One region of the Delftia sp. RIT313 genome, then DNA from elsewhere that is predicted to be linked to it. Evidence: predicted binding sites of a transcription regulator. Region 1 holds the regulator's gene; each other region holds the start of a gene.
The links. Region 1 encodes HrcA, which represses chaperone genes, less so after heat shock. Its sites were predicted from a motif close to TTAGCACTCNNNNNNNNNGAGTGCTAA; they were not measured.

Region 1 (7,924 bases):
CGGCCAGCTGCTGCTGCAAAGCCTGGGCTTCGACGCCCCCAAGGAAGCCGGCCAGGCCATTGGCCAGCTCCAAAAGGAAGGCGAGGCGGCCCTGTCCGCACTGCAGCCCCGGCTGCAGCCCGCAGACCCCCAGTTGGTGCTGGCCGCCCTGCAGCAACTGCGCGATGCCGCAGAGTAAGGGTAAGCTTCGCTTTAGAAACCGCCTATTTGCGGGCAGTCTTGCCCGCGGGCTCGGCGCCGGGATTGCGGCGCGTGCGTGAAAGGACATTTGGATGCGTATAGCTGCTCTGGACGATGATCCGCTGCAACTGGAGATGCTGCGTCAGGTCGCGCTGGAGACGGGCCACAGCTGCCACACCTACCAGACGGGCTCGGCCCTGCAACTGGAGCTTCGCCGCGAGAGCTTCGACCTGCTGATCGTGGACTGGCACCTCCCGGACATGGAAGGAACGGACCTGGTGCGATGGGCGCGTGGCCATGTCAGCCGCGAGCTGCCCATCCTCATCATCACCCACCGCAGCGAAGAGGCCGACATCGTCGAGGGCCTGTCCTGCGGCGCCGACGACTTCATGGTCAAGCCCGTGCGCCATGCCGAGCTGCGCGCGCGCATGGCCGCCCTGTTGCGCCGCGCCTATCCGGTGAACACGCAAAGCGTGCTGGAGTTCGGCCCCTACCGTTTCCTCACCACCACCAACAGCCTGGAAATGCACGGCCAGCCCATCGAGGTGACGCACCGCGAGTACACGCTGGCCCTGACCCTGTTCCAGAACCAGGGCCGGCTGCTGTCGCGCGAGCACCTGCGCGAAGCCGTGTGGGGGCACAACGCCGAAGTGCAGTCGCGCTCGCTGGACACGCATATCTCGCGCCTGCGCGCCCTGCTGAACCTGCGCGCCGGACAGCCCTACGCCATCAGTGCCGTGTACGGCTATGGCTATCGCCTCGATGTGCCCGACGCAGCGCTGCAGGCGCTGCAGCAGGCATCATGACCGTACACATGCCTGCCGCCCTGGGCAGGCCCGTATCGCGGGCCTGCATGCTGGCCGCTCTCGGGCTGCTGGGCCTGGGCGGCGCACAGGCCCAGATCAAACCCGTGGGCCGCAACGGCGACACGATGGCGCACCGAGTCGTCGCCGGCGACACGCTGGAGCAGTTGGCGGCCCGCTACCTGGGCGATGCCCGCCAGTGGACCGATCTGCAGCAGCACAACGGCGTGTCCAATCCCTACCGCCTGCGGCCCGGCTCCGTGCTGGAGATCCCCGTGCGCCTGCTGCGCGCCGCAGTGGCCTCCGTGGAATTCGTGCAGGGTGATGCGCGCAGCACGCGCCCGCTGGACCACCTGGCCGATACGCAGGGCGCGGCCGGAGACGATGCGGGCCAGCCCCTGCGCAAGGGACAGACGCTGCAGGAAGGCGAGCGCCTGCAGCTGGCCCCGGACGCATTCGTCGCCGTGCGCCTGGCCGATGGCTCCCTGGTGCGCGTGCAGTCGCAGTCCGATGTGGTGCTGCGCCAGATGCGCCGCAAGGGCCGTGCCGGCAGCCTGCAGTCCGTGCTGGATCTGCGCGAGGGCGGTGTCGAGGCTTCGGTGCCTCCCGAACCCGGCAACGCACAGCGCCGCTTCGAGATCCGCACGCCCGCTGCATCGACCAGCGTGCGCGGCACCCGCTTCCTGGTCCAGGCCGATGCCGCCGGCAGCACGGCGGCCGCCGTCGATGAAGGCACCGTCGCCGTGGGCTCCGACGCTTCAAGCGCGAACACTGGCGATGCGCTGCTGCGCCCGGGCCAGGGCGTGGCCGTGGCCGCCAATGGTCGCGTAGGCGAGCCCCGCCCCATGCTGGGCGCGCCCGACATCACGGCGTGGCCCGCGCTGGCGGAAGACGCCAACTGGATCAGCCTGCCCCTGCCCGGCTTGCCGGGCGCCGTGCGTTACCAGCTACAGCTGTCGCGCGATGCCGACATGACCCAGGTGCTGCGCAGCGCCAGCTTCCAGGCCACGGCATCGCCGCTTCGCCTGGCGGGCGTGGAGGACGGCGATTACGTGCTGTCCCTGCGCGGCATCGATGCCCAGGGCATTCCGGGCGCCGCCAGCCGCCGCGCCCTGCGCGTCAAGGCCCATCCCGTGCCGCCGCTGTATGAATCACCGCAGGCCGACGCCACCGTGGGCCTGGGCCGCGCCAGCCTGCAATGCACCCAGGTCGTGGGCGCCGCGCGCTACCGCATCCAGGTCGTCTCTGCCGATGCGCAGGCCGGCTTTGCCGAGCCCGCCATCGATGCACGCGACCTGAACGACTGCACACTGCCCCCCACCACGCTGGCCCGCCTGCCGGCCGGACGCTATCTCTGGCGTGCCGCCAGCATTCGCACGCTGGCCGATGGACAGCCCGACCAGGGCCCGTTTGCCGCAGCCCAGGCCATGCAACTGGCGGCCGTTCCTCCCCAGCCCTCGGCCAGCGCGCTGCAGATGGGCGACGGCCCGGCCGAAGGCAGCCGCCAGATCCGCTGGAGCGGCGAGCCCGGCCAGCGTTACCACGTGATGGTGGCGCGCGACCAGGAGTTCACCGCGCCGCTGGTGGACCTCTGGACCGACCAGCCGCAATGGAGCACCGAGGAGCTGCCCGCAGGCAGCTACTACCTGCGCCTGCAGATCGAGGATGCCAACGGCCTGCGCAGCGATTTCTCGGCCGCGCGCCAGTTCCGCACCGGCAGCTGGATCGTCGATGCCAGCGGCGAGATGATGCATTCGGGCAACGGAGAGCGCCTGCAGCGCCAGTAGCCGTGCCCGTTCATTCCCTGCCCGCGCTTGCCCACCCAGCCGCCCCTGCCTGACAGCCCCGCCACGCCGGCGCAGCCAGCGCCTGCGCGTGGCCGTGGACTGCGGCGGGACTGGCTGCTGCTGGCGGCGGGCCTGCTGTCCCTGGTGTTCTGGCTCAGCGGCGACGGGCAGCTCGACCGCATCAACGGCTTCGTACAGGACACGGCCAGCTGGCTGCACCGCCCCAAGGCATCGCAGGACATCGTCATCGTCGCCATCGACGATGCCAGCATCGACGCCATTGGCCGCTGGCCCTGGCGTCGCGCACTGCACGCCGGCCTGCTGGAGCGCATCAGCCAGGCACCGCCGCGCGCCATAGGCCTGGACGTGATGCTCAGCGAGGAAGACCTGGACTACCCCGGCGACGACCTGCTGCTGGCGCGCGTTCTGCAGCGCAGCGGCCGCACCGTCTTGCCCGTGGCGCCAGGCAGCGGCCCGCTGCCGGCCTTCGCACAGGCCGCAGCGGCGCTGGGCCATACCCAGCTGCCCGTGGACGCCGATGGCGCGGTGCGCGGCTTCCATGCCATAGAAGGCAGTGCGCAGCAGCCCTGGTGGCACATGGCGCTGGCCCTGCACTGCGTGGGCGAGAACGGCCGCGCATGCGCCCGCCCGGAGCCCGTGCCGCCCATGGACCCCGACTCGCCCTCCTGGCAACGCCGCCAGCAGGAGATCATTGCCTTTGCACAGGCCAGACCGGAGCAAGGCGCCAGGGACCGCTCGCCCTTCACCACCTATTCCTACATCGACGTGCTGCGCGGCCGCATTCCTGCAGCGGCATTCCGCGGCAAATACGTGCTCATCGGCACGACGGCCACCGGCCTGGGCAGCCGCTTCACCGCACCGCTGGGCACCAGCGCGCGGCCCATCTCCAGCGTGGAGATGCTGGCCCATGTGCTCAACGGCAGCCTGCAGGGCTCGCATGTGCATCCAGCGTCGGCCACGCTCAACCGCGCGCTCAATGCGGCAGCCGTGCTGCTGGCCCTGCTGGCCCTGGCCTGGCTGGGCCCGTCGGGCGGCATGCTGGCCTGCGCGCTGCTGGCCCTGGCCTGCCTTTCGCTGGCCGGGCTTGCGCCGCGCCTGTGGCAGGTGCAGACGGCGCCTGCAGCCGGCCTGCTGGGCCTGGCCCTGGCCTATCCGCTATGGAGCTGGCTGCGCCTGCGCGCCGCCGCGCGCTTTCTGGCGCTGGAGCTGCGCGACCTGCAGGGGCAGGGCCTGCCCACCGCGCTGCGCCTGGGCGGCGACCTGCTGGACCAGCGCATCGCGGCCGTGGAGCAGGCTTCGCGCCAACTGCGCGCCCTGCACCATTTCGTCAGCGAAAGCCTGCGCCAGCTGCCCTCGCCCACCTTTGTCTGCGACCGGCAGGGCCATGTGCTGCTGGCCAACGCCGCAGCCCACGCCTATGCCCGCAGCCTGGGGCATGGCCTCAGGGCCGGCGATGCCCTGCCCCGGCTGCTCGATGGTCTGCGGGCACTGGACACGGCAGCCGGCGCATCCGCCGGCCAGCCCTTGCTCACGCCCGAGGCACTTGCCGCCCACGGCCTGCCGCCCAGCAGCGAGGGGCGCGACCCCATGGGACGCAGCCTGATGCTGCTGACCCAGACCTTCGAGGCACCGCCGACCACGGGCTGGCTGATCACCCTGGTCGATATCAGCGATCTGCGCAGCGCCCAGGCCCAGCGCGACCTGGCCATGCAGTTCATCTCGCACGACATCCGGGCGCCCGTGGCGTCCATCATCACCTTGCTGGAGATGCAGCGCGGCGCCGTACAGGCGCCCGACCTCGGCCTCCTGCTGCCGCGCATCGAAAGCTATGCCCAGGCCTCCCTGCAGCTGGCCGACGATTTCGTGCACCTGGCACGCGCCCAGCAGCAGGCGCTGCGCCGGGAACGGCTGGACCTGGGCCTGGTGCTGGACCAGGCCGTGGAAAGCTGCTGGGCCCAGGCCTCTGCGGCCCACGTGCAGCTGGAGTTCCACCTGCCCGAACAGGAATGCCCCGTGCTGGGCGATGCGGGCATGCTCCACCGCGCGGCCGTCAACCTGATCGGCAACGCCATCAAATACGGAGCGCGCGCAGATCAGGCAAACCCCGCCACGGTGCAATGCCTGCTGTGGCAGGACGCAGGCCATTGCCGCATCACCATCCGGGACCACGGGCCCGGCATGGATGGGAAGGCCGTCGCCCGGCTGAGCCAACCGTTCGAGCGCCTGGACCATCACCAGCACCTCGACGGCGTGGGCCTGGGCCTGGCCTTCGTGCGCACCGTGGCCGCCCGACATGGCGGGCAGCTTGAGATAGAAAGCACGCCCGGCCAGGGCAGCGCCTTCAGCATCGTGCTGCCGAAAGCGGAACAGGCCTGACTGGCATCCCAGGGATGCGGATGCAAATGCAGAAAACGAAAAAGCCCTGAAGTCTTTCAACTTCAGGGCTTTGCGTTTTTTGGTGCGGCTGGCAGGAATCGAACCCACGACCCCTTGGTTCGTAGCCAAGTACTCTATCCAGCTGAGCTACAGCCGCAACGCTTCGCATTGTAGCAGCGGGTTTTGGGGCTCCCGGACAAAAGCGCCATATTTCTGCAAAAAACCCGGCGCCCGCTTTCCTCGGCAACCGGGCGATGGCATGCCATGCGGCAGCCGTGCGCCCAGCAAAAAAGCCTGCCGCCCGGAAAGGCGGCAGGCTTTTCATACCAATGGATGGTAGGGCCTCCCAGAGTCGAACTGGGCACCAACGGATTATGAGTCCGCTGCTCTAACCAAGCATGAGCTAAGGCCCCTGATTCACCAAGGCAGCACGGATGTAGGCCATGGCAAACAACTATTGTAGAGCCTAACCCGCAGGACTCAGCGCTTGTGACTCAGCGCATTGCTGACGAGCTTGGAGGTGATGTCCACGATCTGGATCATGCGGTCGTAGTGCATGCGGGTGGGCCCGATCACGCCCAGCGTGCCCACCACCTTGCCGTCGAGCTCGTAGGGCGCGCTGACCACGGACAGCTCCTCGAAAGGCACGACCTGGCTTTCACCGCCGATGTAGATGCGCACGCCTTCCGCCTGGCTGGAAAAATCCAGCAGCCTGAGGATCTGGGTCTTTTGCTCGAACAGGTCGAAGGCGCGGCGCAGATTGCCCATGTCGCTGGAGAAATCGCTGACCGACAGCAGGTTGCGCTCGCCCGCGATGACCACGTCCTCCTGGGCGCTGGTCATAGCCTCCGTGCCGATGTTGACGGCCGCCTGCATGAGCGTGGCCACCTCGCCGCGCAGCAGCTCCACCTCGCCCTTGAGGCGCTCGCGCACCTCTTCCATGGCCAGGCCCGCGTAGTGGCTGTTGAGGAAGTTGGAGGCTTCGATCAGCTGCGAGCCCGAGTAGTCCACGTCGGTGAAGATGACGCGGTTTTGCACGTCACCGTCGGGCGATACGATGATGACCAGAAAGCGCCGCTCCGACAGCCGCACGAATTCGATGTGCTTGAACACCGAGGTGCGGCGCGGCACCAGCACCACGCCCACGAACTGGGAAAGGCTGGACAGCAGGTTGGCGGCGTTGGCGATGACTTTCTGCGGCTGCTCGGGCGCGAGCTCGGGCGTCACGATATCGGCACGGTCTGCAGTGAGCATGGTGTCCACGAACAGCCGGTAGCCCCGGGCGGTCGGAATGCGGCCCGCCGAGGTGTGCGGGCTGATGATCAACCCCAGGTCTTCGAGGTCAGCCATCACATTGCGTATCGTGGCAGGCGACAATTCAAGCCCCGACGCACGCGACAGGGTTCGCGAGCCCACAGGCTGGCCGTCAGCGATATAACGCTCGATCAGCGCTTTGAGCAACAACTTGGCACGTTCGTCGAGCATGTGATGATTTTAATGATGTAATTTCCAGAAATGACGTCCACGTTTCGCCACGTTGCCTTGATCGGGAAGTACCACGCTCCCAGCGCAAGCGCCCCGTCCGAGAATGCCAGCAACGCGCTTGAGCGCATTGCGGACTTCCTCAGGCGCCAGGGCTGCGAAGTCGTGCTTGATACCCAATCGGCCCTGCACGCAGGGCTCACAGACTACCCCACCCTCGATGTCGATGGCCTGGGCAGGCATTGCGACCTGGGCTTGGTCGTCGGCGGCGACGGCACCATGCTCGGCGTGAGCCGGCATCTGGCGCAATACGGAACGCCCCTGATCGGGGTGAACCAGGGCCGCCTGGGCTTTGTCACCGACATCGCGCTGGAGGACTTCGAGGCCACGCTCACCCCCATGCTGCAGGGCGAATACGAGGAGGACCTGCGCCCCCTGATGTGCGCCCGCGTGATCCGCGACGGCCAGTGCGTGTTCGAGGCCCTGGCCATGAACGACGTGGTGGTCAACCGCGGCGGCACCTCGGGCATGGTGGAGCTGCGCATCGAGGTGGGCGGCCGCTTTGTCTCCAACCAGCGCGCCGACGGCCTGATCGTGGCCACGCCCACGGGCTCCACGGCCTATGCGCTGTCCGCCGGCGGGCCGATGATGCACCCTTCCATCCCTGCCTGGGTGATGGCACCCATTGCGCCGCACAACCTGTCCAACCGCCCCATCGTGCTGTCCGATGCCAACGAGGTCACGATCGAGGTCGTGGCCGGGCGCGATGTCAGCGCCAATTTCGACATGCAGTCCCTGGCCTCGCTGCAGCACGGCGATCGCATCCTCGTGAGCCGCGCCCACCACAGCGTGCGCTTTCTGCATCCCAAGGGCTGGAACTACTTCGCCACGCTGCGCAAGAAACTGGGCTGGAACGAGGGAGGCGCCTGACCATGGCGCTCAAGCGCATCGTTCTGCGCGACTTCGTGATCGTGCAGGCCCTGGATCTGGACTGGCATGCGGGCTTCACCGTGCTGACCGGGGAGACCGGCGCCGGCAAATCCATCCTGATCGACGCATTGCAGTTGGCCCTGGGCGCCCGCGCCGACGCCGACGTGGTGCGCGAAGGCTGCACCCAGGCCGATATCTGCGTGGAGTTCGACGGCTGCGCACGGGTGCGCCCCTGGCTGGAGGCCGCAGGCCTGGCCTGCGAGGACAGCGGCCTGCTGCTGCGGCGCACGGTGGACATCCAGGGCCGCAGCCGCGCCTGGATCAACGGCACGCCGGCCACGGCCA
Region 2 (7,924 bases), on a different contig from region 1:
AGTTGCCGGTGGCCGCGCTGCAGGCGCTGGTGGCAGGCGCTGCGGGCGTCAGGGCTGCGGGCCGTCCCGCATGAAATCCTGGGCCGCCTGCTGCAGCCACTCGCGCAGGCTTTGCAGCGGCGGGTAGTTGCCGCGGCTCGTGGGCCAGGCCAGGTAGTAGCGCTCGGCGCTTTCCATCTCGGGCAGATGGGGCAGGGCACGCACCAGATCGCCCTGGGCGAGTTCGCGCTCGATCAGAAAGCGTGGCAGCAAGGCCACGCCCACGCCGGCGATGGCGGCCTGGGCGGCGGTGGCGAACTGGTCGAACAGCATGCCCTGGCCCTCGGCCATGGGCGCATGGTGCACGGACAGCCAGCGCTGCCAGGCATCGGGGCGCGAGGCCAGGTGCAGCAGCGGCGCCTGCAGCAGGTCCTGGGGCTGGGCAAAGCCATGCTGGGCCAGCAGGGCGGGGCTGCAGGCAGGCACCACGGTCTCGCTCATCAGAAAGGCCAGCTCGGCGCCCGGCCAGTGCGGCAGGCCGAAATGGATGGCGGCGTCCACGGCTTCGAGCTGGAAGTCGAACTGGGACAGCCGCGTCGTCAGGTTGATGGTGATGCCCGGGTGGGCGCTGAAGAACTGCGGCAGGCGCGGCGCCAGCCAGCGCGTGCCGAAGGTGGGCAGGATGGCCAGGTTCAGGCTGCCGCCGCGCGGGTTGGCCCGAAAGCCCAGCGTGGCGGTGGAGATGCGCATCAGCGCGCCGCGTATCTCCTGGGCATAGGCCTGGCCGGCCGGACTGAGCCGCACGGTCTGGCGCTCGCGCACAAAGAGCTCCGCCTCCAGCCGCTCCTCCAGCGCGCGGATCTGGCGGCTGACGGCGCTTTGCGTCAGGTGCAGCTCGGCCGCAGCTGCCGTGAAGCTTTGGTGCCGGGCCGCCGCCTCGAAGGCGCACAGCAGGGACATGGGGGGCAGGAAACGGCGGGACAGCAGCATGGCAGAGGGCGGTGGGGCAATCGTGGGAGGGGCATTCTGTTTGGGAATGACCTATGGGCCTGATTATCGTTTGACCAGGCTCAAGGCGCAGACCTAGCATGCGTGCCAGGAATCCACTCTGCCGCAGGGCTGCCCTGTGGCTCCAACTTCAGTCCCCACGAGCACCATGTCCTCTACGCCTGCCCACACCTTCGTGCCCTCCGACGAGATCCGCGCACGGTTTTCCAGCGCCATGTCCGAGATGTACCGCGATGAAGTGCCCCAGTACGGCACGCTGATCGAACTCGTGGCCGACATCAACCAGCGCACGCTGCAGGCCGAGCCCGCGCTGCTGGCCCGGATGCAGCGCAGCGGCGAGCTGGCCCGCCTGGGCGTGGAGCGCCACGGCGCCATCCGCGTGGGCACGGCGGCCGAGCTGTCCATGCTGCGCCGCCTGTTCGCCATCATGGGCATGGAGCCCGTGGGCTACTACGACCTGTCGGTGGCCGGCGTGCCCGTGCACTCCACGGCCTTCCGCCCCGTGGGCGATGCGGCGCTGCTGGCCAACCCTTTCCGCGTCTTCACCTCGCTGCTGCGCCTGGACCTGATTGCCGACGAGGCGCTGCGGGCCCAGGCGGGCGCCATCCTGGCGCAACGCAACATCTTCACCGAACGCGCGCTGGCGCTGATCGCCCAGGCCGAAGCCCATGGCGGCCTGGCCGACGCCGATGCCGACGCATTCGTGCGCGAGGCGCTGGAGACCTTCCGCTGGCACAGCGAGTCCACCGTGGACGGCACCACCTACGACGCGCTGCACAAGGCCCACCGCCTGATCGCCGACGTGGTCTGCTTCAAGGGCCCGCACATCAACCACCTGACGCCGCGCACCCTGGACATCGATGCCGCCCAGGCCGCCATGCCCGAGCGCGGCATGGACGCCAAGGACGTGGTCGAAGGCCCGCCGCGCCGCGCCTGCCCCATCCTGCTGCGCCAGACCAGTTTCAAGGCGCTCAAGGAGACCGTGCGTTTTGCGGGCGATGCCACGGGCGCGGGCTCGCACACGGCGCGCTTCGGCGAGATCGAGCAGCGCGGCGTGGCGCTCACGCGCAAGGGCCGCGCGCTCTACGACCAGCTGCTGGCCCAGGTGCGCGACATGGGCAGCGCAGGCAGTGCCGCGCCGGACTACGGCAGCCGCCTGGCCCAGGTCTTCGAGGCTTTCCCCGACACCCATGAGCAGCTGCGCCGGCAAGACTTGGCCTTCTACCGCTTCACGCTGAGCGACGAGGGAGCCGCCCTGGCCGCAGGCGAGGCCGCAGCGGCCGCCGCGTCGGACCTGGACGCCCTGATCGCCCGCGGCCTGGCCCAGGCCGAGCCCATCGTCTACGAAGACTTCCTGCCCGTGAGCGCGGCCGGCATCTTCCAGTCCAACCTGGGCGGCGAAGAGCAAAAGCAGTACGCGGCCCATGCGGCCCAGCAGGCCTTCGAGGCCGACCTGGGTGCCCGCGTGCATGACGAGATCGCGCTGTACGAGCAGGCCCAGCAGCGCTCCATCGACCAGCTGCGCAGCGCGCTGCGCGGCCAGGCCACCAAGGTCGCTGCATAGGCGCTGACCCGGGCTGAGCCCGCCACCGTTGATCCCCTTCCCCGGGGCGCATGCACAGGCGCCAGGCCTGCGCGTGCGCCCCTTTGTTTTTGCCATTTGCCGGAGGCCTTCATGAGCACCGCAGACCAGGGCGCGTCGTCGCCCACCGCCCATCTGTTCAACCCGCTGTTCGCACAGCCCGAAGGCTCGCCGATCCGCGAGCTGTTTCCCTACCTGAGCCGTCCCGGCATGCTCTCGCTGGCCGGAGGCTATCCATCGCCCAGCTTGTTCGATGCCGAAGGTTTGCAGCAGGCCGCCATGGCCGCGCTGCAGCAGGATGCCGCCACCAGCCTGCAGTACGGCGCCAGCGAGGGCCAGCTTGCACTGCGCGAAGCCCTGGCCGCGCTGTGCGCCACGCGCGGCATTGCCTGCACGCCGGCCGACATGATCGTGACCACGGGCTCGCAGCAGGCCTTCGACCTGCTGGTCAAGGTGCTGGTCGAGCCCGGCGATCCGGCGCTGGTCGAAGTGCCCGCCTACCCGGCCACGCTGCAGACCCTGAAGCTGGCCCAGGCACAGGTCGTTGCCGTGCCCACGGACGAGCAGGGCCTGGACACCGAGGCCCTGGCCCGCCTGCTGGCACAGTGGCCCCATGCGCGCGTCCCCAAGCTGCTCTATACCGTGCCCAACTTCTCCAACCCGGGCGGCACCCTGCTGCCCGCGGCGCGGCGCACGGCCCTGGTGGCGCTGGCACGCGAGCATGGCTTTGTCATCGTCGAGGACGACCCCTATGGCGAGCTGCGCTTTACCGGCCAGCGCGAACCGTCGATCTACGAAACGGGCCTGGCGCTGTGCGGCGCCCAGGCCAATCCCGTGGTCTACCTGTCCAGCCTGTCCAAGACCGTGGCGCCTGCGCTGCGCATCGGCTGGATGCTGGCCGACGCCCAACTGCTGCGCCGCTGCACCATCGCCAAGCAGACAGCAGATCTTTGCACCTCGCCGCTGGCGCAGATGATCGCCGCGCACTATCTGCGCTCGGGCCGCTATGCGCCCCAGCTGGCCCAGGCCTGCGCCGAGTACGCGGCGCGCATGGATGCGCTGTGCTCTGGCATGCAGTCGGCGCTGGGCGATCAGATCCGCTTCGTGCGGCCTGCGGGGGGCATGTTCGTCTGGGCCCGGCTGCTGCCGCCGCAGCGGCTTGCGGGCGATTCCCAGGCCCTGGCCCGTGCGCTGTTCACGGCAGCGGTGGAGCAGGGCGTGCTCTATGTGCCGGGCAAGGCCTTCTTCCCGGCCGAAGAGGCAGACAAGGCCGGCCTGTGCATGCGCTTGTCGTATGCGGCGCCCACCGTGCCCCAGATCACCGAGGCCGTGGCACGCCTGGGCCGGGCCTGGGGCCAGGCCGTGTCCTGAAAGACATCGGCAAAAGCGTTCATGCAATGACAAAGGCCGCCCGAGGGCGGCCTTTGTCTTGCTGGGCAAACCGGGCATGGCGCAAGGCCTGCCCGGTTGCGGCGGGCAATTACATGCCCATGCCGCCCATGCCACCCATGCCGCCCATGTCGGGCATGGCAGGGCCGCCTTCAGCCTTGGGAGACTCGGCGATCATGGCTTCGGTCGTCAGCAGCAGCGATGCCACGGAAGCGGCGTTCTGCAGGGCTGTACGCGTCACCTTGGTCGGGTCCAGGATACCCATTTCCAGCATGTCGCCGTAGGTGTCGTTGGCAGCGTTGAAGCCGTAGTTGCCCGAGCCGTTCAGCACGGCGTTGACCACCACCGAGGGCTCGCCACCGGCGTTGGCCACGATTTCGCGCAGGGGTGCTTCGATGGCCTTCATGATCAGCTTGATGCCGGCGTCTTGCTCGGCATCGCCGGTCTTCAGGTCGCCCACGGCTTGCTTGGCACGCAGCAGAGCCACGCCGCCGCCGGCCACGATGCCTTCTTCCACAGCAGCGCGGGTAGCGTGCAGGGCGTCTTCAACGCGGGCCTTCTTTTCCTTCATCTCGACTTCGGTGGCAGCGCCAACCTTGATCACGGCAACGCCGCCAGCCAGCTTGGCCACGCGCTCTTGCAGCTTTTCGCGGTCGTAGTCGCTGGTGGCTTCTTCGATCTGGATGCGGATCTGCTTGACGCGGGCTTCGATTTCAGCAGCTTGGCCAGCACCGTCGATGATGGTGGTGTTTTCCTTGCCGATTTCGATGCGCACTGCCTGGCCCAGGTCTTCCAGGGTCACCTTGTCCAGCGCCAGGCCCACTTCTTCAGCGATGACCTTGCCGCCCGTCAGGATGGCGATGTCTTCCAGCATGGCCTTGCGGCGGTCGCCGAAGCCAGGAGCCTTGACAGCCACAACCTTCAGGATGCCGCGGATGGTGTTGACCACCAGCGTTGCCAGGGCTTCGCCTTCGACGTCTTCTGCAATGATCAGCAGGGGACGGCCGGCCTTTGCCACGGCTTCCAGCGTGGGCAGCAGGTCACGGATGTTGCTGATCTTCTTGTCGAACAGCAGCACGAAGGGGTTGTCCAGCAGGGCAACCTGCTTTTCAGGGTTGTTGATGAAGTAGGGCGACAGGTAGCCGCGGTCGAACTGCATGCCCTCGACGACGTCGAGTTCGTTGGCCAGCGACTTGCCTTCTTCAACGGTGATCACGCCTTCCTTGCCGACCTTGTCCATGGCTTCGGCAATGATGCTGCCCACGGATTCGTCGGAGTTGGCGGAGATCGAGCCGACCTGGGCGATTTCCTTGGAGGTGGTGGTGGCCTTGGATTGCTTCTTCAGCTCTTCCACCAGGGCGGCAACAGCCTTGTCGATGCCGCGCTTGAGGTCCATGGGGTTCAGGCCGGCGGCCACGTACTTGGTGCCTTCGCGGACGATGGCCTGTGCCAGCACGGTGGCGGTGGTCGTGCCGTCACCGGCGATGTCGTTGGTCTTGGAGGCCACTTCCTTCACGAGCTGGGCGCCCATGTTCTGCAGCTTGTCCTTGAGTTCGATTTCCTTGGCGACCGAGACACCGTCCTTGGTCACGGTGGGGGCGCCGAAGGAGCGCTCCAGCACCACGTTGCGGCCCTTGGGACCCAGGGTGACCTTGACCGCATTGGCCAGGATGTTCACGCCTTCAACCATGCGGGCGCGTGCTTCGCCGCCGAAAACTACGTCTTTTGCTGCCATTTCAATTCTCCGGATTCAGTTGGAAAGTGCGGTTTCGAAGCGCGGATTACTTTTCGACGACTGCGAACAGGTCGTCTTCCTTCATCACCAGCAGTTCGTCGCCATGGACCTTGACGGTCTGGCCGCTGTACTTGCCGAACAGAACGCGGTCGCCGACCTTCACGTTCAGAGCGATCACTTCGCCCTTGTCGTTCTTCTTGCCGGGGCCCACTGCCAGCACTTCGCCCTGGTCGGGCTTCTCGGCGGCATTCTCGGGGATCACGATGCCCGAAGCCGTCTTGGTTTCGTTCTCGAGGCGCTTCACGATCACGCGATCGTGCAGGGGACGCAGGTTCATACCAACTCCTAAATCATCAACAAAGTTGAAACAAAGACTTGCCGGCCCGGCGGGCCGGCATTCGAAGCAATGTGGGACAGAGGACTGTTAGCACTCATACCCAACGAGTGCTAATAATAAGGCAATTCGGCCAGGATTCAAGGGGTAGGGTCGGATGTGCCGCAAGACGGCACACCCGGTGCGGCACTAGCGCAAGGGCAGGGGCCGATTCACAACCCCCTCGGCCGCTTCCTTGAAGTTCTCCATGACTTCATCGATCGGCTGACCCATCTGCGCATGGACGATGGCGCCATCCGCCACCAGGGTGAGCGCAGCGCCCACGGACACGGGATGGCCACCGAACAGGCGATCCAGCACGGACGACATTTCCTGCTTGTGCCGCCGGACCGTTGCCAGGATCTCAGGGTCGGACGAGCCCAGTTCGGCAGCGGCATTGAGAAAGGCGCAGCCCCGAAAGTCGGGCTGGCCGAACCAGCTCCTGAGGGTGGCGGACAGGGCATCCAACGCGGACGAGCCCGTGGCCGTCGCCTGCGCCAGGCTGGCCTGGAACCAGGAAATCCACCGTTCATGGCGGTAGTCGAGGTACGCCCGGATCAGGTCGTCCTTGCTGGCGTACTGGCGGTAGAAGGTGACTTTGCTGACCGACGACCGCTCGATGATCCGGTCCACGCCCGTGGCCCGGATGCCCTCTGCGTAGAAGAGGCCATGGGCTGCCACCAGGATGCGCTCACGGGGGGGCAATGACTCGAAGGATGTCTCGGAAGTTTTCATGAAGACATTGTAGACAGATCGTTCCACCTCCGTTAGAGTGATGCATGTAGACAGATCGTTCTACATCTCTTCAAAAGGTCACATCATGGAAACTCGCCCACCCCTGCCCCCCTTCTCTCTCGCAAGCGCCGTTCAAAAGGTCCGTCTGGCCGAGGATGGATGGAACACACGCGATGCGGCCAAGGTCGCGATGGCCTATACCCTCGACACAAAATGGCGCAACCGGGCGGAGTTCGCCAACAGCCGCGCCGAGGCCCAGGCCCTTCTTGAGAGGAAGTGGAAGAAGGAGCTGGACTACCGGCTGATCAAGGAGCTTTGGCTGTACGGAGAAAACCGGATCGCAGTCCGCTATGCCTATGAGTGGCACGACGACGCCGGGAACTGGTTCCGGTCGTACGGCAACGAGAACTGGGAATTCGAGGCCGACGGTCTCATGCGCCGGCGCTTCGCATGCATCAACGACATGCCCATCCAGGAGTCGGAGCGCAAGTTCCACTGGCCGCTGGGCCGTCGCCCCGATGACCACCCCGGTCTGTCCGACCTGGGCCTGTAGGCAAAGCCCCGGGCCACGTCCCAGGTGTCGAATCCCTGCGCTGATCCACGGCAAATGCGCCAGCGGCCCGGGCCGATTGGCCACAATGGGGCATCCCGTTCCAGGCTCAGGAGGCCATGCATGTCCGATATCCGCTGCGGCGATTCCATCCACCCACGCGCATCCCTGGGCCGCCGCTGCGCGCGCGCCGCCGCTCCCCTGCTGGCGGCGCTGCTGCTGTCGCCGCTGGCCCAGGCCGCGCTCAAGGTGGGCGACAGCGCGCCGCGTTTCACCACGCCGGCTGCGGTGGCGGGCAAGGCCTTCGATTTCGACATGGCCGCCACGCTCAAGAAGGGGCCGGTGGTGCTGTATTTCTTCCCCAAGGCCTTCACCCAGGGCTGCACCATGGAAGCCCATGCCTTTGCCGAGGCCACGCCGCGTTTCGCGGCCATGGGCGCCACGGTGGTGGGCATGTCGCATGACGACATCGATACGCTCAAGCGCTTTTCCACCGAGGCCTGCCGCGACCAGTTCGCCGTGGCATCGGACCCGCAGGCGCAGACCATCCGCGCCTACGACGCCTCGGCCGCC
Region 3 (7,924 bases), on a different contig from region 1:
CCGTAGTTGCCATTGGGCCGGGCATGGTGCAGATGGTGGCGCCGGCTGGCGGCCAGCGCATGCGTGTCGGACACCCCGGGAAAGAAGTCGTAGTTGGAGTGGCCTATGACGTTCAGCAGCAGGCTGAGTACCGGCACCGAGGCCAGCGACCAGAAACTGAAGTCATGCACCACCATGGGCAGCAGGATGACGTTGCCCAGCATCAGCGCCTCGATGGGATGGAAGCTGTAGGTGGACCACGGCGTGGTGACGATGGAGCGGTGGTGGTCACCATGAAAGCGCCCCAGCAGCCGCGTATGCAGCAGGCGGTGGTTGATCCAGAAATGCACATCGTTCCAGATCAGCAGCACCACGATTTCGACGGCAATGCGCCAGGGGCCTGCATCGGGCTCCAGCCGCGCCCAGCCCAGTTGCAGAAGGCCCCAGGGCACGATCATGCCGATGCCGAAGATCAGCACCGAATGCAGCGACTGGCGCCATTCGCGGCGCAACTGGTCGGGCTTGAGCGGGCGCGTGTCCAGCACGCGGCCCACGCCGCGCCGCTGCAGCCAGCGCGTGAGCGCCGTCATGCCCCAGCCGCCGGCCGTGTACAGCACGCCGAAGAAGAGCAGGCCCCAGGCCATGACCTGCCAGGCGTTGAGTTCGGTGAAGGCTTGGGCAGCGGTCATGGCAGTGTGATCGAGCACGTCATTGCGCGTGGATTCCCTGTTCGCGGATGATGCGGCCCAGTGCCGTCACGTCCTGGCGTATGCGCAGGGCCAGGCCCTCGGGCGAGCTGCCGACAGCCTGCCAGCCCTGGGCGGCCAGGCGTGCACGCATCTCGGGCGAGCGCACGATCTCGCTGACCGCTTCGGCCAGCTTCTGCACATGGGCGGCGGGCATGGCCTTGGGCGCGGCCACGGCGTTCCAGATCTCCAGATCGAAATCCCCCACGCCCAGCTCCTTGAGGCTGGGCAGTCCCGGCGCCAGCGGGCTGCGCGCGGCCGAGGTCACGGCCACGCCGCGCAGCTTGCCGGCCTGCACCTGGGCCATGGCCAGCGCGGGCGGCAGCATGGACAGCTGCAGGTCGCCGCCCTGGATGGCGTTGAACACCTGCGGATAGCCGGGGTAGGGAATGTGTTCGGGCCTGAGCGCGGAGCGGCTCTTGAGCAGCTCCATGCCCAGGTGGCCCACCGTGCCCACGCCAGGGGAGCCGTAGCTCCAGCGGCTGCCGGCCTGGGCCGCGGCTTCCAGGAAGGCCCGGCCCTCGGGCGCGCCGGCCGGAGCCACCAGCACCAGGGGCGCCACGCCGATCAGGCTGACGGGCTGCAGGTCCTTCACAGGGTCGTAGCGCACGGCGGGGTTGAGCAGGCGGGCAATCGTCAGGTTGCCGTTGATCATCACGCTGAAGGTATGGCCGTCGCGCGCACGGGCCACCTGCTCGCCTGCGATGTTGCCGCCTGCGCCCACCTTGTTCTCGACGATGACGGGCTGGCCCAGGCGCTTTTCCAGCGGCTCGGCCAGTGCGCGCGCCGTGAGGTCCGGGGAAGATCCTGCGGGAAAGCCGACGATCAGGTGCAGCGGCTTGCTGGGCCAGTTGTCGCCCGCCACGGCAGCGCAAGGCAGCAGGGCCGAAGCCAGGGCGGTGGCCAAGGCATTGGCGAAGAGGCGGCGTAGTGGCGAGATGGCGCTGGCGGGCATGGGGTACGTGGGGGCCGCAAAGGCTGCGGGCAATAAAAAACCCGGAGATTATCCGGGTTTGTCGTGAAGCGGCCTGTCAGCCCAGGCCGTCAGGCCATCAGGCGAACTCGGCCAGGGCCTTCTTCATCTTCTTCATGGCAGCCACCTCGATCTGGCGGATGCGCTCGGCGCTGACACCGTAGACGGCGGCCAGCTCATGCAGCGTCATGCCGCCCGAGCCGTCGTCGTTGACCTTGAGCCAGCGCTCCTCGACGATGCGGCGGCTGCGGTCGTCCAGCGAATCCAGCGCCATGGCAATGCCGTCGGTGGCCAGGTGGTCGCGCTGGCGCGACTCGATCATGGCCGTGGGTTCGTGGGCGCCATCGGCCAGGTAGGCGATGGGGCCGAAGGCCTGCTCGCCATCGTCGCTGGGCGAGGGGTCCAGCAGCACGTCGCCACCGGCCAGGCGCGTTTCCATCTCCATGACTTCTTCGCGCTTGACGTTGAGCTTCTCGGCCACGGCGTCGATCTCGCCCGAGGTCAGCGTGTCACGCAGCATGGCGCCGTCCTCGGCCATGGCGGCGTCGGACTTCAGGCCCTGCTTCATGGAACGCAGGTTGAAGAACAGCTTGCGCTGGGCCTTGGTCGTGGCGACCTTGACCATGCGCCAGTTCTTGAGGATGTACTCGTGGATCTCGGCCTTGATCCAGTGCATGGCGTAGCTCACCAGGCGCACGTTCTGATCGGGGTCGAAGCGCTTGACGGCCTTCATCAGGCCCACGTTGCCTTCCTGGATCAGGTCGCCGTGCGGCAGGCCGTAACCCAGGTACTGGCGCGAGATGGACACCACCAGGCGCAGGTGGGACATCACCAGACGCCCTGCGGCGTCCAGATCGCTGTGTTCTTTGAGCTTGCGGGCGTAGTCCTGCTCTTCCTCAAGGGTGAGCATGGGCAGGCGGTTGACCGCGGAAATGTAGGCATCCAGATTGCCCAGAGGCGGCACCAGGGCCCAGGGGTTAGCGGGTGCCAAGGTGGTCGCAATGGAGCCGGAGGCGTTTGTCATTGCAGAGTTCCTTTCTTCCATTCCTTCATATTAGCACTCGTTATGACCGAGTGCTAAAGCCAAAGTTCCGTGGGTTTTTCAGACGGTTGCACTCATTTTTGGAGTGCCAAAAGTCGTTTGTGCCTAGTCTGAGCGATTTTTGGAAACCCTGCTTGCCAGCGGTGGGCGCATATTGCTGGGAGAGCATTACAGTTTTTCCAGCAGGCTTCCAATCTGCCGGCCCAGTTGCAGCAAGGCCGGGTGCAGCTCCTGCACGATGGCCGGCAAAGGCTCCGTGGTGGAGACGCTGCAGTTCAGGACATAGATGGCATCGGGTGTCACCAGCGGCGTGGCCAGCGCAACCACTTCCGGCTGCCACGATGCGGCGCAGAAGCCTTGGCTTTTAACGGACTTGATCGCCGCCTGGATCTGCTGCTCCAGCGCAGGCCATTGGGCGCCTCTCTTGAGCCTGAAGCTGTCGAGCAAGGCCTTGCGCCTGGCCGATGGCGCCGCTGCCAGGTAGGCGCGCCCCAGCGACGTCAGTTCCATGGGAACACGCTGCCCCGAGACCACATGCCTGAGCACGATCCGGCGGTTGTAGCGGATGGATTCCAGGTAGACCATCTCGTCCCTGTCGGGACATGCCAGGCCCACGTTGATCCGGCGTGTCTCGGCGAGGGTGCGCATCAGGGGCGCCGCAATCGACAGCACCGTCGAGCCCGTGCGCATGGCGTGCGCCAGGCTCAGGACCGCCGGGGCCAGGCGAAAGGCCCGGCTTGGGTGGTCGGCCTGCAGCATGCCGCAGCCCACCAGGGTCTGCGTCAGCCGGGTGACCGTGGCCTTGGACAGGCCGGTGCGTTCCGCCAGGTCGCTGTTGCCCAGCAGTTCCGAGCCGGGCCTGAACGCACGCAGTATTTCGACGCCTCTTTCCAGGGAGCGGTTGCTCGGGGACTGTCCCGGCTTGTCATGGAGGATGGGGGATCGCCTGTTCGTCATGCTGCTGCCGCTGGTGGGGGAACGCGCTTGCCCCGGTGTCGAAAGCTGTGTTCTTCCTGCCCGGGTACGGGCGCCTGATGGAAGCCAAGTATTCCACCGAATGCAAGGGAAATGCAGCCGCAGGCTCTGGCGCGCCCGCTTTGGAATTTCACTGGTTGGAATATGGGGGGTCACAAGTGCGGTGCGTTTCCCTAAGCTTTCACAAGCCAGTCGCCAGCGTCATCGCAACGCTGGCGCAGTGACCGGACCTCTGTCCATAGAACCAGGAGACACACCATGCCCAGTTTCGCCGCCCGCCGTTGTGCAAGGGCCATTGCGTTCATTGCCGTGCTCGCGACTGTCTGCAGCGCAGCATCTGCAGCCTTCCCGGAAAAGCCCGTGCGCCTCGTCGTGCCCTTTGCGCCAGGCGGTGGAACGGACCTGATCGCCCGCACGCTGGGGGCCGAGATGGCCAAGGACCTGGGCCAGCCCGTCATCGTGGACAACAAGCCCGGTGCCGGCACGATCATCGGCACCGACAACGTTGCCAAGAGTGCGCCGGACGGATATTCCTTGGTCGTGGCTTCGTTCGCGCACGCCGTCAATCCGGCGTTGCAGGCCAAGCTGCCGTACGGGAGCAACAAGGCCTTTGCTCCGGTGATCCTGATCGGCCGCGGCCCCAACGTGCTGGTGGTGCCCTCCGCCAGCCCGTACAAGACGGTGGCGGACGTGATGGCCGCCGCCAAGGCCAGTCCCGACAAGCTGACCTATGCCTCGCAGGGCGCCGGGACTTCGGCGCATCTGGCGGGTGAGCTGTTTGCCAACCTTGCCAAGGTCAGGCTCACCCATGTGCCCTACCGCGGCGCAGGCCCGGCGCTCACCGATCTCATGGGCGGGCAGGTGGACATGATGTTCGCCACGGCGGCTGCGGTGTCCACCTTCATCGACAACGGCAAGCTGCGCGTGCTGGGGGTCACCACGGTCGAGCCGTCTGCGGCCTTCAAGAACGTGCCACCCATCGCCGTCACCGTCCCGGGCTACCGCGTCGAGAGCTGGTACGGCCTGTACGCGCCGGCAGCCACACCTGCCGCCGTGATCGACCGCCTGAACGCCGCAGCCCGCAAGGCGGCCCGCTCGCCGGACTTCGTTCGCAAGCTGGAGCACGAGGGCCTGATGGTCAATGCCGGACCTGCGGCGGAACTGGACACCTATGTGCAGGCCGAGGAAAAGCGCTGGGCGCAGATCGTCAAGCAAAACAACATCCATCCCGATTGATCGCACTGGCTGCGATCGCTTTCAAAGCACTCCATGAACTACGAACTGATCCAACTGAATGTCGCCGATGCGGTGGCAACCGTGACCCTGAACCGCCCCGACAAGCGCAACGCCATGAGTGACGACATGCGCACCGAGTTCATCGATGCCCTGGAGCGCGTGGCGGCAGACAAGGCCATCAAGGCCCTGGTGCTGACAGGCGCGGGCAAGGGATTTTGCGCAGGCGGGGACATTGCCGGAATGCAAAGGCGCATGAATGCTCCCGCGGGCGAGGTGGGCTTCAACGGCTGGCAGCGCCAGCAGCGCGTGCACCATGTCCAGGCCCTGCTGCACACCATGCCCAAGCCCGTGATCGCCGCCGTCAACGGCGCAGCGTCGGGCCTGGGGGCAGACACGGCGCTGGCCTGCGACTTCGTGATCGCCAGCGAATGGGCCAGCTTCGCGTGGAGCTATGTGCTGCGCGGCATCATCCCGGACGGCGGCGGCATGTACTTCCTGCCGCGCCGTGTGGGCCTGGCCAAGGCCAAGGAGCTGATCTTCACGGGCCGCCAGGTCAAGCTGCCGGAAGCCCTGGCCCTGGGCATCGTGGACCGCCAGGCCAGTGCCGAGACCTTGGTGGCAGACGCCCAGGCCTGGGCGCGCGAGCTGTCCTCGGCTTCTTCCACCGCGCTGGCCTTGACCAAGACCATCCTGAACCAGAGCTTCGAGCTGTCTTCGCACGATGTCTTCGCCCAGGGTAGCCAGGCCCAGGGCATCTGCTACACCAGCAGTGAACACCGCGCATCGGTGGAGGCCTTCCTGGCCAAGACGGCCGGCAAGGAGTGATGCCATGAGCGAAGCCATTGCCAAGCTGCTGTCGCCGCGCAGCGTCGCCGTCATAGGCGCCTCCGCCGACCTGAAAAAGACCACGGGCCGCCCGGTGGCCTACCTGCAAAAGCACGGGTTTGCCGGCCGCATTCTTCCCGTCAATCCGCGCGTGGAGCGCATCGGCGATCTGCCCTGCTATCCCGATGTGGCCTCGTTGCCTGAAGTGCCTGATGTGGCCGTGGTGCTGCTTGGCGCCGAGCGTGCGCACCAGGCCGTCAGGGAGCTGTCGGCGCTGGGCTGCGCGGCAGCCATCGTGCTGGCCAGCGGCTACACGGAAACGGGCGAGGACGGGGCGCACCGCCAGCGGCAGCTGATCGAGGCGGCCGGCAGCATGCGCCTGCTGGGGCCCAACACCATCGGGCTGGTCAACCTGACCGACCGGATCGTGCTGTCGCCCTCGGGCGCGCTGGAGATGGACGAGTTCCCCGTCGGAGGCATCGGCGTCGTCTCGCAAAGCGGCGGCATCCTGGGCTCGCTGCTGTCGCGTGCCGCCGCGCGTGGCATCGGCCTGTCCAAGCTCATCTCCACCAGCAACGAAGTGGATCTGGAACTGGCCGACTTCATAGACCACCTGGCCGATGACCCGGCCACCAAGGTGATCGCGCTGTATGTGGAGACGGTGCGCCATCCCGCCAGGTTCCGTGCCGCCTGCCTGAAGGCCGCGCGTGCCGGCAAGCCCGTGGTGGCCTTCAAGATCGGCCGCTCCGAGGCCGGCGCCAAGGCCGCCGTATCGCACACGGGCGCCATGGCCGGTGCGGATCGCATGTACGACGCGCTGTTCCGGCAGGTCGGCGTGATCCGTGCGCAAAGCTTTGCCGACCTGCTGGACGTGCCCGCTGCGCTGGCCACGGGCCGCAGGCTGCGTGGCAGGCGCATCGCCATCCTGACTTCCACCGGCGGTGCGGGCACCCTGGTGTCGGACGATCTGGGCGTGGCCGGATTCGACACGCCGGCCCCTGACCAGGCGACGGCCGACGCACTGCGCGCGCTGCAGACCGGCAGCGAGGCCGTGCTGGACCGCAACCCCATCGACGTGACCCTGGCGGGCCTGCGTCCCGACCTGCTGCGCGGCGCCATCCATGCCTTGCTGGCAAGCCCCAGCTACGACGCGCTGGTGATCATCGTCGGCTCCTCCAGCCTGGCCATGCCCGAGCTGCTGGCCGGTGCCATCCAGGACTGCCTGCCCCACTCCGACAAGCCGGTGCTGGCCTACGTCAGCCCGCATGCGCCGGAGATCGGCGCGCTGCTCACGCAACGCGGCGTGCCGGCCTTCGCTGCGGCGGAAAGCTGCACGGCCGCGCTGGCGGGCATGCTGCACGTCAACGGCTTCCAGGGTGCGCCTTCCGAGCCGGTCGTCGGCAAGGACACCCTGCAGGAACCGGATCTGCCCGTTGGCTGCCTCGATGAAGCGCAGGCCAAGGCCGTTTTCCGCCGTTTCGGCGTGCCGTGCGCGGCCGAGCGTGTGGTGTGCACCGCCGAAGAGGCCGAAGCCGCCGCGCGCGAACTGGGCGGCCGGGTGGTGCTCAAGATCCTTTCGTCCCGGATCACGCACAAGAGCGATGTGGGCGGTGTCGCCGTCGGCCTGACTGCGCAAACCATAGGTGCCCGGTGGGGCGCGATGGTGGACGACGTGCAGGCCAGGGCGGGCGTGCGCCCGGACCGGTTCCTGGTGCAGCAGATGGTGGCCGGCGGCATCGAGCTGATTCTTGGCCTGCACAAGGATGCGCTGGGCACCGCCGTGATGCTGGGCATGGGAGGCGTGACGGCCGAGCTGTTCCAGGACACCACGCTGCGGTTGCTGCCGGACGACGGCTCACAGCTGGGGGTACTGAGCCTGTCTGACGCGCTGGAGATGGCCAGGGAGCTCAAGACCTGGCCGCTGCTGGACGGCTTTCGCGGCCGGCCCAGGGCCGATGTCGATGCGCTGGCCCATGCCATCGTCGCGTTCTCTGCAATGGCCGCCCGGCTTGGCGACCGCGTGATCGAAGCGGAGATCAACCCGGTGTTCGTGCTGCCGCAGGGCCAGGGCGTGTGCGCTGCCGATGGTGTGCTGGTTCTGGCCTGAGGGCGCCAGGTACTGCACATTTCTTCCAAAAAAAAAGACTG
Region 4 (7,924 bases), on a different contig from region 1:
GCCGAAACGGCGGAAAACGGCCTTGGCCTGCGCTTCATCGAGGCAGCCAACGGGCAGATCCGGTTCCTGCAGGGTGTCCTTGCCGACGACCGGCTCGGAAGGCGCACCCTGGAAGCCGTTGACGTGCAGCATGCCCGCCAGCGCGGCCGTGCAGCTTTCCGCCGCAGCGAAGGCCGGCACGCCGCGTTGCGTGAGCAGCGCGCCGATCTCCGGCGCATGCGGGCTGACGTAGGCCAGCACCGGCTTGTCGGAGTGGGGCAGGCAGTCCTGGATGGCACCGGCCAGCAGCTCGGGCATGGCCAGGCTGGAGGAGCCGACGATGATCACCAGCGCGTCGTAGCTGGGGCTTGCCAGCAAGGCATGGATGGCGCCGCGCAGCAGGTCGGGACGCAGGCCCGCCAGGGTCACGTCGATGGGGTTGCGGTCCAGCACGGCCTCGCTGCCGGTCTGCAGCGCGCGCAGTGCGTCGGCCGTCGCCTGGTCAGGGGCCGGCGTGTCGAATCCGGCCACGCCCAGATCGTCCGACACCAGGGTGCCCGCACCGCCGGTGGAAGTCAGGATGGCGATGCGCCTGCCACGCAGCCTGCGGCCCGTGGCCAGCGCAGCGGGCACGTCCAGCAGGTCGGCAAAGCTTTGCGCACGGATCACGCCGACCTGCCGGAACAGCGCGTCGTACATGCGATCCGCACCGGCCATGGCGCCCGTGTGCGATACGGCGGCCTTGGCGCCGGCCTCGGAGCGGCCGATCTTGAAGGCCACCACGGGCTTGCCGGCACGCGCGGCCTTCAGGCAGGCGGCACGGAACCTGGCGGGATGGCGCACCGTCTCCACATACAGCGCGATCACCTTGGTGGCCGGGTCATCGGCCAGGTGGTCTATGAAGTCGGCCAGTTCCAGATCCACTTCGTTGCTGGTGGAGATGAGCTTGGACAGGCCGATGCCACGCGCGGCGGCACGCGACAGCAGCGAGCCCAGGATGCCGCCGCTTTGCGAGACGACGCCGATGCCTCCGACGGGGAACTCGTCCATCTCCAGCGCGCCCGAGGGCGACAGCACGATCCGGTCGGTCAGGTTGACCAGCCCGATGGTGTTGGGCCCCAGCAGGCGCATGCTGCCGGCCGCCTCGATCAGCTGCCGCTGGCGGTGCGCCCCGTCCTCGCCCGTTTCCGTGTAGCCGCTGGCCAGCACGATGGCTGCCGCGCAGCCCAGCGCCGACAGCTCCCTGACGGCCTGGTGCGCACGCTCGGCGCCAAGCAGCACCACGGCCACATCAGGCACTTCAGGCAACGAGGCCACATCGGGATAGCAGGGCAGATCGCCGATGCGCTCCACGCGCGGATTGACGGGAAGAATGCGGCCGGCAAACCCGTGCTTTTGCAGGTAGGCCACCGGGCGGCCCGTGGTCTTTTTCAGGTCGGCGGAGGCGCCTATGACGGCGACGCTGCGCGGCGACAGCAGCTTGGCAATGGCTTCGCTCATGGCATCACTCCTTGCCGGCCGTCTTGGCCAGGAAGGCCTCCACCGATGCGCGGTGTTCACTGCTGGTGTAGCAGATGCCCTGGGCCTGGCTACCCTGGGCGAAGACATCGTGCGAAGACAGCTCGAAGCTCTGGTTCAGGATGGTCTTGGTCAAGGCCAGCGCGGTGGAAGAAGCCGAGGACAGCTCGCGCGCCCAGGCCTGGGCGTCTGCCACCAAGGTCTCGGCACTGGCCTGGCGGTCCACGATGCCCAGGGCCAGGGCTTCCGGCAGCTTGACCTGGCGGCCCGTGAAGATCAGCTCCTTGGCCTTGGCCAGGCCCACACGGCGCGGCAGGAAGTACATGCCGCCGCCGTCCGGGATGATGCCGCGCAGCACATAGCTCCACGCGAAGCTGGCCCATTCGCTGGCGATCACGAAGTCGCAGGCCAGCGCCGTGTCTGCCCCCAGGCCCGACGCTGCGCCGTTGACGGCGGCGATCACGGGCTTGGGCATGGTGTGCAGCAGGGCCTGGACATGGTGCACGCGCTGCTGGCGCTGCCAGCCGTTGAAGCCCACCTCGCCCGCGGGAGCATTCATGCGCCTTTGCATTCCGGCAATGTCCCCGCCTGCGCAAAATCCCTTGCCCGCGCCTGTCAGCACCAGGGCCTTGATGGCCTTGTCTGCCGCCACGCGCTCCAGGGCATCGATGAACTCGGTGCGCATGTCGTCACTCATGGCGTTGCGCTTGTCGGGGCGGTTCAGGGTCACGGTTGCCACCGCATCGGCGACATTCAGTTGGATCAGTTCGTAGTTCATGGAGTGCTTTGAAAGCGATCGCAGCCAGTGCGATCAATCGGGATGGATGTTGTTTTGCTTGACGATCTGCGCCCAGCGCTTTTCCTCGGCCTGCACATAGGTGTCCAGTTCCGCCGCAGGTCCGGCATTGACCATCAGGCCCTCGTGCTCCAGCTTGCGAACGAAGTCCGGCGAGCGGGCCGCCTTGCGGGCTGCGGCGTTCAGGCGGTCGATCACGGCGGCAGGTGTGGCTGCCGGCGCGTACAGGCCGTACCAGCTCTCGACGCGGTAGCCCGGGACGGTGACGGCGATGGGTGGCACGTTCTTGAAGGCCGCAGACGGCTCGACCGTGGTGACCCCCAGCACGCGCAGCTTGCCGTTGTCGATGAAGGTGGACACCGCAGCCGCCGTGGCGAACATCATGTCCACCTGCCCGCCCATGAGATCGGTGAGCGCCGGGCCTGCGCCGCGGTAGGGCACATGGGTGAGCCTGACCTTGGCAAGGTTGGCAAACAGCTCACCCGCCAGATGCGCCGAAGTCCCGGCGCCCTGCGAGGCATAGGTCAGCTTGTCGGGACTGGCCTTGGCGGCGGCCATCACGTCCGCCACCGTCTTGTACGGGCTGGCGGAGGGCACCACCAGCACGTTGGGGCCGCGGCCGATCAGGATCACCGGAGCAAAGGCCTTGTTGCTCCCGTACGGCAGCTTGGCCTGCAACGCCGGATTGACGGCGTGCGCGAACGAAGCCACGACCAAGGAATATCCGTCCGGCGCACTCTTGGCAACGTTGTCGGTGCCGATGATCGTGCCGGCACCGGGCTTGTTGTCCACGATGACGGGCTGGCCCAGGTCCTTGGCCATCTCGGCCCCCAGCGTGCGGGCGATCAGGTCCGTTCCACCGCCTGGCGCAAAGGGCACGACGAGGCGCACGGGCTTTTCCGGGAAGGCTGCAGATGCTGCGCTGCAGACAGTCGCGAGCACGGCAATGAACGCAATGGCCCTTGCACAACGGCGGGCGGCGAAACTGGGCATGGTGTGTCTCCTGGTTCTATGGACAGAGGTCCGGTCACTGCGCCAGCGTTGCGATGACGCTGGCGACTGGCTTGTGAAAGCTTAGGGAAACGCACCGCACTTGTGACCCCCCATATTCCAACCAGTGAAATTCCAAAGCGGGCGCGCCAGAGCCTGCGGCTGCATTTCCCTTGCATTCGGTGGAATACTTGGCTTCCATCAGGCGCCCGTACCCGGGCAGGAAGAACACAGCTTTCGACACCGGGGCAAGCGCGTTCCCCCACCAGCGGCAGCAGCATGACGAACAGGCGATCCCCCATCCTCCATGACAAGCCGGGACAGTCCCCGAGCAACCGCTCCCTGGAAAGAGGCGTCGAAATACTGCGTGCGTTCAGGCCCGGCTCGGAACTGCTGGGCAACAGCGACCTGGCGGAACGCACCGGCCTGTCCAAGGCCACGGTCACCCGGCTGACGCAGACCCTGGTGGGCTGCGGCATGCTGCAGGCCGACCACCCAAGCCGGGCCTTTCGCCTGGCCCCGGCGGTCCTGAGCCTGGCGCACGCCATGCGCACGGGCTCGACGGTGCTGTCGATTGCGGCGCCCCTGATGCGCACCCTCGCCGAGACACGCCGGATCAACGTGGGCCTGGCATGTCCCGACAGGGACGAGATGGTCTACCTGGAATCCATCCGCTACAACCGCCGGATCGTGCTCAGGCATGTGGTCTCGGGGCAGCGTGTTCCCATGGAACTGACGTCGCTGGGGCGCGCCTACCTGGCAGCGGCGCCATCGGCCAGGCGCAAGGCCTTGCTCGACAGCTTCAGGCTCAAGAGAGGCGCCCAATGGCCTGCGCTGGAGCAGCAGATCCAGGCGGCGATCAAGTCCGTTAAAAGCCAAGGCTTCTGCGCCGCATCGTGGCAGCCGGAAGTGGTTGCGCTGGCCACGCCGCTGGTGACACCCGATGCCATCTATGTCCTGAACTGCAGCGTCTCCACCACGGAGCCTTTGCCGGCCATCGTGCAGGAGCTGCACCCGGCCTTGCTGCAACTGGGCCGGCAGATTGGAAGCCTGCTGGAAAAACTGTAATGCTCTCCCAGCAATATGCGCCCACCGCTGGCAAGCAGGGTTTCCAAAAATCGCTCAGACTAGGCACAAACGACTTTTGGCACTCCAAAAATGAGTGCAACCGTCTGAAAAACCCACGGAACTTTGGCTTTAGCACTCGGTCATAACGAGTGCTAATATGAAGGAATGGAAGAAAGGAACTCTGCAATGACAAACGCCTCCGGCTCCATTGCGACCACCTTGGCACCCGCTAACCCCTGGGCCCTGGTGCCGCCTCTGGGCAATCTGGATGCCTACATTTCCGCGGTCAACCGCCTGCCCATGCTCACCCTTGAGGAAGAGCAGGACTACGCCCGCAAGCTCAAAGAACACAGCGATCTGGACGCCGCAGGGCGTCTGGTGATGTCCCACCTGCGCCTGGTGGTGTCCATCTCGCGCCAGTACCTGGGTTACGGCCTGCCGCACGGCGACCTGATCCAGGAAGGCAACGTGGGCCTGATGAAGGCCGTCAAGCGCTTCGACCCCGATCAGAACGTGCGCCTGGTGAGCTACGCCATGCACTGGATCAAGGCCGAGATCCACGAGTACATCCTCAAGAACTGGCGCATGGTCAAGGTCGCCACGACCAAGGCCCAGCGCAAGCTGTTCTTCAACCTGCGTTCCATGAAGCAGGGCCTGAAGTCCGACGCCGCCATGGCCGAGGACGGCGCCATGCTGCGTGACACGCTGACCTCGGGCGAGATCGACGCCGTGGCCGAGAAGCTCAACGTCAAGCGCGAAGAAGTCATGGAGATGGAAACGCGCCTGGCCGGTGGCGACGTGCTGCTGGACCCCTCGCCCAGCGACGATGGCGAGCAGGCCTTCGGCCCCATCGCCTACCTGGCCGATGGCGCCCACGAACCCACGGCCATGATCGAGTCGCGCCAGCGCGACCACCTGGCCACCGACGGCATTGCCATGGCGCTGGATTCGCTGGACGACCGCAGCCGCCGCATCGTCGAGGAGCGCTGGCTCAAGGTCAACGACGACGGCTCGGGCGGCATGACGCTGCATGAGCTGGCCGCCGTCTACGGTGTCAGCGCCGAGCGCATCCGCCAGATCGAGGTGGCTGCCATGAAGAAGATGAAGAAGGCCCTGGCCGAGTTCGCCTGATGGCCTGACGGCCTGGGCTGACAGGCCGCTTCACGACAAACCCGGATAATCTCCGGGTTTTTTATTGCCCGCAGCCTTTGCGGCCCCCACGTACCCCATGCCCGCCAGCGCCATCTCGCCACTACGCCGCCTCTTCGCCAATGCCTTGGCCACCGCCCTGGCTTCGGCCCTGCTGCCTTGCGCTGCCGTGGCGGGCGACAACTGGCCCAGCAAGCCGCTGCACCTGATCGTCGGCTTTCCCGCAGGATCTTCCCCGGACCTCACGGCGCGCGCACTGGCCGAGCCGCTGGAAAAGCGCCTGGGCCAGCCCGTCATCGTCGAGAACAAGGTGGGCGCAGGCGGCAACATCGCAGGCGAGCAGGTGGCCCGTGCGCGCGACGGCCATACCTTCAGCGTGATGATCAACGGCAACCTGACGATTGCCCGCCTGCTCAACCCCGCCGTGCGCTACGACCCTGTGAAGGACCTGCAGCCCGTCAGCCTGATCGGCGTGGCGCCCCTGGTGCTGGTGGCTCCGGCCGGCGCGCCCGAGGGCCGGGCCTTCCTGGAAGCCGCGGCCCAGGCCGGCAGCCGCTGGAGCTACGGCTCCCCTGGCGTGGGCACGGTGGGCCACCTGGGCATGGAGCTGCTCAAGAGCCGCTCCGCGCTCAGGCCCGAACACATTCCCTACCCCGGCTATCCGCAGGTGTTCAACGCCATCCAGGGCGGCGACCTGCAGCTGTCCATGCTGCCGCCCGCGCTGGCCATGGCCCAGGTGCAGGCCGGCAAGCTGCGCGGCGTGGCCGTGACCTCGGCCGCGCGCAGCCCGCTGGCGCCGGGACTGCCCAGCCTCAAGGAGCTGGGCGTGGGGGATTTCGATCTGGAGATCTGGAACGCCGTGGCCGCGCCCAAGGCCATGCCCGCCGCCCATGTGCAGAAGCTGGCCGAAGCGGTCAGCGAGATCGTGCGCTCGCCCGAGATGCGTGCACGCCTGGCCGCCCAGGGCTGGCAGGCTGTCGGCAGCTCGCCCGAGGGCCTGGCCCTGCGCATACGCCAGGACGTGACGGCACTGGGCCGCATCATCCGCGAACAGGGAATCCACGCGCAATGACGTGCTCGATCACACTGCCATGACCGCTGCCCAAGCCTTCACCGAACTCAACGCCTGGCAGGTCATGGCCTGGGGCCTGCTCTTCTTCGGCGTGCTGTACACGGCCGGCGGCTGGGGCATGACGGCGCTCACGCGCTGGCTGCAGCGGCGCGGCGTGGGCCGCGTGCTGGACACGCGCCCGCTCAAGCCCGACCAGTTGCGCCGCGAATGGCGCCAGTCGCTGCATTCGGTGCTGATCTTCGGCATCGGCATGATCGTGCCCTGGGGCCTTCTGCAACTGGGCTGGGCGCGGCTGGAGCCCGATGCAGGCCCCTGGCGCATTGCCGTCGAAATCGTGGTGCTGCTGATCTGGAACGATGTGCATTTCTGGATCAACCACCGCCTGCTGCATACGCGGCTGCTGGGGCGCTTTCATGGTGACCACCACCGCTCCATCGTCACCACGCCGTGGTCCACCTACAGCTTCCATCCCATCGAGGCGCTGATGCTGGGCAACGTCATCCTGCTGCCCATGGTGGTGCATGACTTCAGTTTCTGGTCGCTGGCCTCGGTGCCGGTACTCAGCCTGCTGCTGAACGTCATAGGCCACTCCAACTACGACTTCTTTCCCGGGGTGTCCGACACGCATGCGCTGGCCGCCAGCCGGCGCCACCATCTGCACCATGCCCGGCCCAATGGCAACTACGGCTTTGCGCTGGCCTTCATGGACCGGCTGATGCGCACGCGCGTGGCACTGCCCGCCACGGCACGGCCCAGGACGGAATGAGCCGACCGCCTGCTCGCCACGTCCAGCCACGGCTGCCCCGGCTGCGCCACTGGCGCGACCTGCAGTCGCTGGCCTATCTGGTGGCGCTGCCGCTGATCGTGTGGTGGCAGTGGCAGCATGGCTGGAACCTGTGGCTCTACGGGATCGAGCTGTTCCTCACGCTGGGCGTGGGCGTCATCCATCACAACCACACGCATTTGCGCATGTGGCGCGGGCGCTGGGCCAACCGCTTCACCGACTACTGGCTGACCCTGCTGCAGGGCCACCCGACCTTTGTGTTCTGGCCCGCCCATGTGGCCAACCACCACCGCTTCCGCCACGGCCCGCGCGACATGGCACGCACCTACCGCTTCGGCGGCGACCACAACCATCTGCTGGGCTACCTGCTCCACCCGCTGCAGGCCGGCTGGGTGCTGTACCCGCTGTTCCTGCGCTGGCTGGGCCAGCTGCGGCGGCATTGGCCCGGCGCCTTTCGCTACTGCATGGGCCAGTACCTGCTGTGGCTGGGCAGTTGGGCACTGCTGCTGTCGCTGGATTGGCAAAAGGCCTTGCTGCTGGTGATCGTTGCCCAGCTGCATGGCCTGCA

Region 2: a site for HrcA is predicted at 6,118-6,144, ahead of BW39_RS12855 (co-chaperone GroES). Genes of this name have one in related genera too.
Region 3: a site for HrcA is predicted at 2,753-2,779, ahead of rpoH (RNA polymerase sigma factor RpoH). Genes of this name have one in related genera too.
Region 4: a site for HrcA is predicted at 4,481-4,507, ahead of rpoH (RNA polymerase sigma factor RpoH). Genes of this name have one in related genera too.

What each region holds. Positions count from the first base shown of each region.
Region 1 covers NZ_JFYT01000090.1:61,425-69,348, reverse strand. Annotated here, with positions in the region: gene BW39_RS25855 (tryptophan--tRNA ligase) at 1-178, shown strand, start outside; gene BW39_RS25850 (response regulator transcription factor) at 273-986, shown strand; gene BW39_RS25845 (FecR family protein) at 983-2,770, shown strand; gene BW39_RS25840 (CHASE2 domain-containing protein) at 2,798-5,167, shown strand; tRNA gene BW39_RS25835 (tRNA-Arg) at 5,248-5,324, opposite strand; tRNA gene BW39_RS25830 (tRNA-Ile) at 5,502-5,580, opposite strand; gene hrcA (heat-inducible transcriptional repressor HrcA) at 5,648-6,652, opposite strand; gene BW39_RS25820 (NAD kinase) at 6,683-7,579, shown strand; gene recN (DNA repair protein RecN) at 7,582-7,924, shown strand, end outside.
Region 2 covers NZ_JFYT01000046.1:61,988-69,911, forward strand. Annotated here, with positions in the region: gene BW39_RS12830 (CobW family GTP-binding protein) at 1-74, shown strand, start outside; gene BW39_RS12835 (LysR family transcriptional regulator) at 49-969, opposite strand; gene hglS (2-oxoadipate dioxygenase/decarboxylase HglS) at 1,136-2,551, shown strand; gene BW39_RS12845 (aminotransferase-like domain-containing protein) at 2,663-3,940, shown strand; gene groL (chaperonin GroEL) at 4,050-5,693, opposite strand; gene BW39_RS12855 (co-chaperone GroES) at 5,740-6,030, opposite strand; gene BW39_RS12860 (TetR/AcrR family transcriptional regulator) at 6,217-6,801, opposite strand; gene BW39_RS12865 (nuclear transport factor 2 family protein) at 6,887-7,354, shown strand; gene BW39_RS12870 (peroxiredoxin) at 7,475-7,924, shown strand, end outside.
Region 3 covers NZ_JFYT01000079.1:132,115-140,038, forward strand. Annotated here, with positions in the region: gene BW39_RS23760 (sterol desaturase family protein) at 1-668, opposite strand, end outside; gene BW39_RS23755 (Bug family tripartite tricarboxylate transporter substrate binding protein) at 688-1,680, opposite strand; gene rpoH (RNA polymerase sigma factor RpoH) at 1,778-2,722, opposite strand; gene BW39_RS23745 (IclR family transcriptional regulator) at 2,909-3,697, opposite strand; gene BW39_RS23740 (tripartite tricarboxylate transporter substrate binding protein) at 3,974-4,951, shown strand; gene BW39_RS23735 (enoyl-CoA hydratase/isomerase family protein) at 4,985-5,776, shown strand; gene BW39_RS23730 (acetate--CoA ligase family protein) at 5,781-7,883, shown strand.
Region 4 covers NZ_JFYT01000079.1:115,448-123,371, forward strand. Annotated here, with positions in the region: gene BW39_RS23835 (acetate--CoA ligase family protein) at 1-1,479, opposite strand, end outside; gene BW39_RS23830 (enoyl-CoA hydratase/isomerase family protein) at 1,484-2,275, opposite strand; gene BW39_RS23825 (tripartite tricarboxylate transporter substrate binding protein) at 2,309-3,286, opposite strand; gene BW39_RS23820 (IclR family transcriptional regulator) at 3,563-4,351, shown strand; gene rpoH (RNA polymerase sigma factor RpoH) at 4,538-5,482, shown strand; gene BW39_RS23810 (Bug family tripartite tricarboxylate transporter substrate binding protein) at 5,580-6,572, shown strand; gene BW39_RS23805 (sterol desaturase family protein) at 6,592-7,338, shown strand; gene BW39_RS23800 (fatty acid desaturase) at 7,335-7,924, shown strand, end outside.